DNA from 2 places in the Paenibacillus sp. FSL R7-0026 genome. Region 2 is predicted to be linked to the other one. Evidence: a T-box and tRNA genes for the amino acid it is inferred to sense, from the RefSeq annotation. Region 2 holds a T-box; the other holds one or more tRNA genes.

Region 1 (3,391 bases), 4.7 Mb from region 2:
CTGTCCTTAGTACGAGAGGACCGGGATGGACGTACCGCTGGTGTACCAGTTGTTCCGCCAGGAGCACCGCTGGGTAGCTATGTACGGACGGGATAAACGCTGAAAGCATCTAAGCGTGAAGCCCCCCTCAAGATGAGATTTCCCAGTATGTAAGACCCCTTGAAGACGACGAGGTAGATAGGCTGGGGGTGGAAGTGCAGCAATGCATGGAGCTGACCAGTACTAATCGGTCGAGGGCTTATCCAATAGCAAGTTGTAATTCGCATGTTTCGTTTCGAATCTAGTTTTCAGAGAACGATCTCTGAAGCATATTCCCTGATAGCTCAGTTGGTAGAGCACTCGACTGTTAATCGAGTTGTCACAGGTTCGAGCCCTGTTCGGGGAGCCATATGGAGAGGTGTCCGAGCTGGCCGAAGGAGCACGATTGGAAATCGTGTAGGCGTCACAAGCGTCTCGAGGGTTCGAATCCCTCTCTCTCCGCCAGATAATTTTTTTAGCAAGGCCCGTTGGTCAAGGGGTTAAGACACCTCCCTTTCACGGAGGTAACAGGGGTTCGAATCCCCTACGGGTCATAATATGGAGGCTTAGCTCAGCTGGGAGAGCATCTGCCTTACAAGCAGAGGGTCGGGGGTTCGATCCCCTCAGCCTCCACCATATAATTTTATAACGACGCGGGGTGGAGCAGCCCGGTAGCTCGTCGGGCTCATAACCCGAAGGCCGCAGGTTCAAATCCTGCCCCCGCAATTATACTTTCCTTTGAGAAAGTGATCTGGAACCGTGGTGTAGTTGGCCTAACATGCCTGCCTGTCACGCAGGAGATCGCGGGTTCGAATCCCGTCGGTTCCGCCATTTAATCTTTACATGAGGCAAACTGTTCACTACATCTGCTGTATGGCACTGATGCCCTATATAAAGTGTAAGGAATTAAGATTAGACTTTATTATGGCTCGGTAGCTCAGTCGGTAGAGCAGAGGACTGAAAATCCTCGTGTCGGCGGTTCGATTCCGTCCCGAGCCACCATTTTTAAAATAATTTAATATGCCGGTGTAGCTCAACTGGTAGAGCAACTGACTTGTAATCAGTAGGTTGGGGGTTCAAGTCCTCTCGCCGGCACCATGTAATCCTGGAGGATTAGCGAAGTGGCCAAACGCATCAGACTGTAAATCTGCTCCCGTACGGGTTCGGTGGTTCGAATCCATCATCCTCCACCAGTTTTATAGGGGCATAGTTTAAAGGTAGAACAACGGTCTCCAAAACCGTTGGTGTGGGTTCAATTCCTGCTGCCCCTGCCAATTAACTTTTTAGAAAATAACCTTTTGTGGCGATCGTGGCGAAGTGGTTAACGCACCGGTTTGTGGATCCGGCATTCGGGGGTTCAATTCCCCTCGATCGCCCCTTTGTTTTTTCATTTTTTATTGGGGATTAGCCAAGCGGTAAGGCAACGGACTTTGACTCCGTCATGCATAGGTTCAAATCCTATATCCCCAGCCATTATGCGGACGTGGCTCAGCGGTAGAGCATCGCCTTGCCAAGGCGAGGGTCGCGGGTTCGATTCCCGTCGTCCGCTCCAAAATATGGCGCCATAGCCAAGTGGTAAGGCACAGCTCTGCAAAAGCTTTATCCCCAGTTCGAATCTGGGTGGCGCCTCCAGCATATGCCGGCGTGGCGGAATGGCAGACGCGCTCGACTCAAAATCGAGTGGGAAACCGTGGAGGTTCGAGTCCTCTCGCCGGTATATTGAATAGCCCTACATGTTGCTTATGCAATGTGTAGGGCTATTTTTATTTCATATGAAATGATTTATGTGCAGTAAGAAAATCTAGAGTAAGAGAAGATGGACGTTAATAAAGATTGACGTATAATTATATTCAGTATATTGTAGATAAGTAAAGTCTTTAATATGGAGGAGTGAAGTAGAGTGACTAATGGAAAAAATGTTTCGGATACCGATCTGTTATTTGATCTTTCTGTATGGGAAGAGGCATGGAAGAATGGTCCGAGAAGTTCAAAATATAAGAAGAAAAGCGCACCATTTAATACAGAAGAAGTATTTGAGCGATGGGCAAGAGATTATCATGCACAGTCGTTCACTGAAGAAGGAAAGCAGCGTTCTGAACGCATTATGGGCTGGATTGAAAACCAGGGTGTGGAATTCGCAGGGTTATCCATTTTGGACATTGGAGCCGCTTCAGGCATATTTACCATTCCTTTTGCAGAAAAGGGGGCAAGTGTGACCGCAGTTGAGCCTTCTGAGTTGCTTGTCTCCCTTATGAAAGAGACGATACCTTCAGCTCTGGAATCCAATATCGAAATCGTAAACGAACGATATGAGGAAATCTCCATTCAGGATAAAGGCTGGGAGAAGAAATATGACTTTGCATTTGCATCCATGTGTCCAGCAATGTCGGATTGGGAAACGATTGAGATGGCGATCAACTGTGCCCGGAAGTATGTATATATAAGCACTATGGCGGGACAGAAGGAACACACACTAATGGAAGAACTTAAGGATGTACTGGGTGTAACTTCTTCATATAAGGCCGGTGATATGGGATATATTCAACAGTTGCTGTATTTGAAGGGTTATTCATACACCATGATCATTACGAGAGAAGTTAACTCATTTGAAGTACCGGTGGAAGAGATTATCGAGAAGCTGCCAGAATGGCTTAATACGTATGAGTTACCATCGGATGAAGATTCCCTCAGATTGGCTGAGGATTACATTAGCGATACGTACAAGGATAGTACGGTGACCTTCTCACGTGGAGCAAGATTTGGTAAAATTCTAATCCAACTTGAACAGCCAAATATGAAAACAGTTCGCACTAAGGATAAGCAATAAATCGCATAAGCTTGGCACGTATACTGATAATCAGGAATTGAGACAGAGACAATGTAGTCTAACGTCTAAGATGGCACTAGGAAGCATCACAACGCTGTGCCAAAAGATGAACGGTTGAAACATATGAAGTTAAGATTGCAGAAGTGAAGGTGTAAGTGAAGGGAGCAGGTTATGTGCTCCCTCTTTTTTGAAGCCACTAATTCATCGACCACTTTGAACCAGACCCTCGTTTTCAGAGAATGATCTCTGAAGCATATTCCCTGATATTTCAGTTGGTAGAGCACTCCACGGTTAATCGAGTTGTCACAGGTCCGAGCCCTATCCCTGTTCGGGGAGCCATACGGATAGGTGGCCGAGCTGGCTGAAGGAGTACGACTTACAATCGTGCTCCTTGTCTAATTTTTGTTCGATACTTCTGCTTTCTGCTTACGCTCCCTGTACTGGCCAGGGGTGATTCCTTCCCATTTACGAAATGATCGGATAAAGTTTTGCGGATTGTTGTACCGAAGTCGTGCTGCGATATCTTTAACGGTTAGATCACTTTCG
Region 2 (3,391 bases):
CTCGAACGGCTGGCAGTCGAATGCCCTTATCTGCCCACTGGCGACGATCCTGCTGCTGCATCTGTTCCTGAATCCATTGCTTTAACGCTTCGGCAATCACTTCGTATTTTCTCAATGCACCCATCCCTCTCCAACAACTGTACCGATACAGTTCAACCTTTTATCTATTTTAGCACGATGCACCCGGCAGTATATTGAATAAGGCCAGGACGTGCCTCGAACCTGACATAATTCAGGATAATGAAAGATAAAACGCTATGACTACTGTATTGGAGGAGCATTTATGAACACAACACACACCCGGGGATACGCTTATATCGCAGCTGTATTGTACGCAGCTATTATCGGTCTATCTTTTTTATTTGTTAAAATGACCGTCACTGTTGCACATCCGATTGATGTGCTTGCCCACCGATTCGCCCTGTCGCTGATCGTTGTGAGCATTCCTGTCATTTTTGGCTGGATCAAAATCCGACTGAGCCTTCGTGATCTGTGGCGCATCATTCCACTGGGGCTGTTATCTCCCGTCTTATTTTTTGCCTTTCAAGCCTTTGGACTTGTCTCTTCCAACTCATCGGAAGCCGGTATTATTCAGGCCATGGCCCCTGTATTCACACTCGTTCTCGCTTCAGTTTTCCTGAAAGAACGAACATCAACGATGCAGAAGCTGTTCCTGCTACTGTCTGTCGCCGGAGTGGTCTTTATTTTCATAATGCAAGGAAGTGGCATGTCTATAGGTAACCTGAAGGGTATTGCATTATTGCTACTATCCACGGTCTGTTTTGCAGGGTATGGTGTGCTTGCGAGACCATTAACCCAGAAGTATAAACCAATGGAATTAACCTGGGTCACACTGATGGTTGGCTGTATTGTATTTAACGCCGCTTCCCTGATCCGGCATGCGTCCAGCGGTTCCATGATGGACTACATCAAACCGCTTGGAGATACATCCTATCTGGGTGCACTCGCTTATCTGGCAATTCTCTCCACCATGATCTCCACCCTGCTCGCGAGCTATGCCCTGACCCATCTGGAGGCCTCGCAAATGAGTGTATTCAGCAATCTGTCCACGCTCATCTCCATCGTAGGAGGTGCATGGATATTGCATGAACCAGTGGGTAGCTATCACTATATTGGTGCATTGTTGATTATCGCCGGTGTGCTTGGCACCAATATGAGCGGTCGCAAACACAGGCTGGTCAGTGGAATCAAAGCGTGATATAATTCTGGAAATTGTAAACATTTGTTATCCTCGATGATGAAGAGAAGTACGTATGTCAGGATGCTACAGAGAGCCGGCGGGTGGTGGAAGTCGGTGCATCGGATATGTGGAAATGGGCTTCGGAGTTCCGAGTTGAACAGAGTCTGTATCCGTTCCTAGGAATACACACTTTCAGTAGGCGAGGCGGCATGTCCAGCCGTTATCCATGGACAGGATATCGATAGGCATGGAAGCTCATAAACGGGCTCCTGGTAGATGCCTCATCCGTATCCCTCAAGTGGGCCGCAACAGAGCGGCCAATGAAGGTGGCACCGCGAGGCACAAGCTTCGTCCTTTATTCTGTTCCCAACCGGGAAATGGGATAAAAGACGAAGCTTTTTTTTGATTTTTTTTGCAGGCTGAAAGGAGGTGATGGTCGTGGAAGACGGCTGGTGGCGACAGCTCAACGTTGAAAAATTACAAAACCAAAGGAGAATAAACCATGAACAAAAACAAGGATATTATTTTGACAGGAGATCGGACTACCGGACAACTTCATCTCGGCCATTACGTAGGCAGCCTGCGCAGTCGGGTGCAATTGCAGGAAGAGTACAAAACCTATATTTTACTGGCAGATGTTCAGGCACTCACCACCCACTATGATCAACCTGGCCTGATTGCAGATAGTGTTCATCAAGTCACGCTTGATTACCTCGCCGTAGGCATTGATCCGAACAAAGCTACCCTGTTCATTCAATCCATGATTCCGGAAATTGCGGAATTGACTGTGATCTTCTCCATGTTTGTTACCGTCAATACACTCCGGCATAATCCGACCATCAAGAGCGAAGCACGTGATCGTGGATATACCGACCTGTACTACGGATTTCTTGGATATCCGGTCAGTCAGGCTGCTGATATTGCATTCTGTAAAGCCACCCTTGTTCCGGCAGGGGAAGATCAGATTCCTCACATTGAGACAGCACGAAAATTGGTTCGGCGGTTCAACGAGTTATATGCTCCCATTCTCCCCGAACCCCGCATTTTGACCGGAGAGCGGCTTGGAGGACTGGATGGCGTTGGTAAGATGAGCAAAAGCATGGGGAATGCGATCTCATTAAATGCAAGTCCTGAAGATGTAAAAGCCAAATTGATCAAGGCCAAGACTGATCCTGCCCGCATCCATCGTTCTGATCCAGGACACCCGGATATCTGCCCTGTTTTTGCCTATCATCAGCTTTTCCGCAAGGAGAACGCAGACGAAATACATGCCAGTTGCAGTCAGGGGCGGATTGGATGCAAAGATTGTAAACAGATCGCAGGTGAAGCCATCAATGATCTGCTTGCTCCTTTTCGCGAACGACGGAATTATTATGTACAGCGTGATGATCAGGTGAAAGAGATTCTTATTGAGGGTACCCGTGAGGCCAGGAAAGCGGCCCGGGAAACGATGTTAGAGGTAAGAGAAGCCATGGGTATTCGTTATTTCGACTGACGGTATGAAGCGCTCCAATCACGTTAACACTGCTGAGGACAGTCTATTGGGAAAAGGGGACCCCTCAGCATGAAACGAACACAACCTTCTTTTTTACAAGCTATGATGTTGATCATGTTGTCCGTTGGCTTGATCAGCCATGTTCTGATTATTCCTGCCCTTTTGGCTGCGGCCAAAAGGGATTCTTGGATTTCCGTCCTGCTATCAGCCGGACCATTTCTAATATTTGCGCTAATGCTCGCCTATGTCTCTCGTTTCCTCCAGCATCAAACCCTGCATGAATGGTTAACATCCCGTCTCGGCAAGCCTATTGGCCTGTTCTTTCGAGTTGGTAACAGTCTGTTTTTTCTGAGCGCAATCTATTTCACCCTGCACGATACCACGACTTGGGCCAAAACAAATTACCTGACAGAAACGCCAATTCTGGTAACCAGTATTGCCCTCATGTCTCTCTGTGCCTATGGGGCATATAAAGGCATCCGCTCACTGGCATTTACGGCAGGATTGATCCTTCCACTGGTGGTACTGCTGGGCTTCTATGTTGCCATTGTGAACACTCAATACAAGGATTACAGTCGTCTCCTGCCTGTGTTAGAACATGGCTGGCATCCGGTGTTAAATGGCATGATTTACAGTCTTGCAGGCATGTTTGAACTGCTGTTCATCTGGTATATCCAGCCTCATCTCACCAAACG

Evidence for each region. A T-box is a leader RNA that pairs with one kind of tRNA and senses whether it is charged. The one in region 2 lies ahead of trpS (tryptophan--tRNA ligase), so its partner is inferred to be a tRNA-Trp.
Region 1: it encodes a tRNA-Trp, which carries the amino acid that the T-box ahead of trpS (tryptophan--tRNA ligase) is inferred to sense. The anticodon was not compared.

Annotation. Positions count from the first base shown of each region.
Region 1 covers NZ_JBBORG010000001.1:5,442,770-5,446,160, reverse strand. Annotated here, with positions in the region: rRNA gene MKY44_RS23925 (23S ribosomal RNA) at 1-246, shown strand, start outside; tRNA gene MKY44_RS23920 (tRNA-Asn) at 313-388, shown strand; tRNA gene MKY44_RS23915 (tRNA-Ser) at 392-483, shown strand; tRNA gene MKY44_RS23910 (tRNA-Glu) at 501-572, shown strand; tRNA gene MKY44_RS23905 (tRNA-Val) at 579-654, shown strand; tRNA gene MKY44_RS23900 (tRNA-Met) at 671-744, shown strand; tRNA gene MKY44_RS23895 (tRNA-Asp) at 772-849, shown strand; tRNA gene MKY44_RS23890 (tRNA-Phe) at 945-1,020, shown strand; tRNA gene MKY44_RS23885 (tRNA-Thr) at 1,041-1,116, shown strand; tRNA gene MKY44_RS23880 (tRNA-Tyr) at 1,126-1,211, shown strand; tRNA gene MKY44_RS23875 (tRNA-Trp) at 1,219-1,292, shown strand; tRNA gene MKY44_RS23870 (tRNA-His) at 1,322-1,394, shown strand; tRNA gene MKY44_RS23865 (tRNA-Gln) at 1,417-1,491, shown strand; tRNA gene MKY44_RS23860 (tRNA-Gly) at 1,496-1,570, shown strand; tRNA gene MKY44_RS23855 (tRNA-Cys) at 1,577-1,650, shown strand; tRNA gene MKY44_RS23850 (tRNA-Leu) at 1,657-1,735, shown strand; gene MKY44_RS23845 (class I SAM-dependent methyltransferase) at 1,919-2,845, shown strand; tRNA gene MKY44_RS23840 (tRNA-Asn) at 3,103-3,184, shown strand; gene MKY44_RS23835 (helix-turn-helix domain-containing protein) at 3,241-3,391, opposite strand, start outside.
Region 2 covers NZ_JBBORG010000001.1:773,515-776,905, reverse strand. Annotated here, with positions in the region: gene MKY44_RS03640 (aminotransferase-like domain-containing protein) at 1-124, opposite strand, end outside; gene MKY44_RS03635 (DMT family transporter) at 284-1,219, shown strand; T-box leader at 1,247-1,560, shown strand; gene trpS (tryptophan--tRNA ligase) at 1,704-2,696, shown strand; gene MKY44_RS03625 (GerAB/ArcD/ProY family transporter) at 2,766-3,391, shown strand, end outside.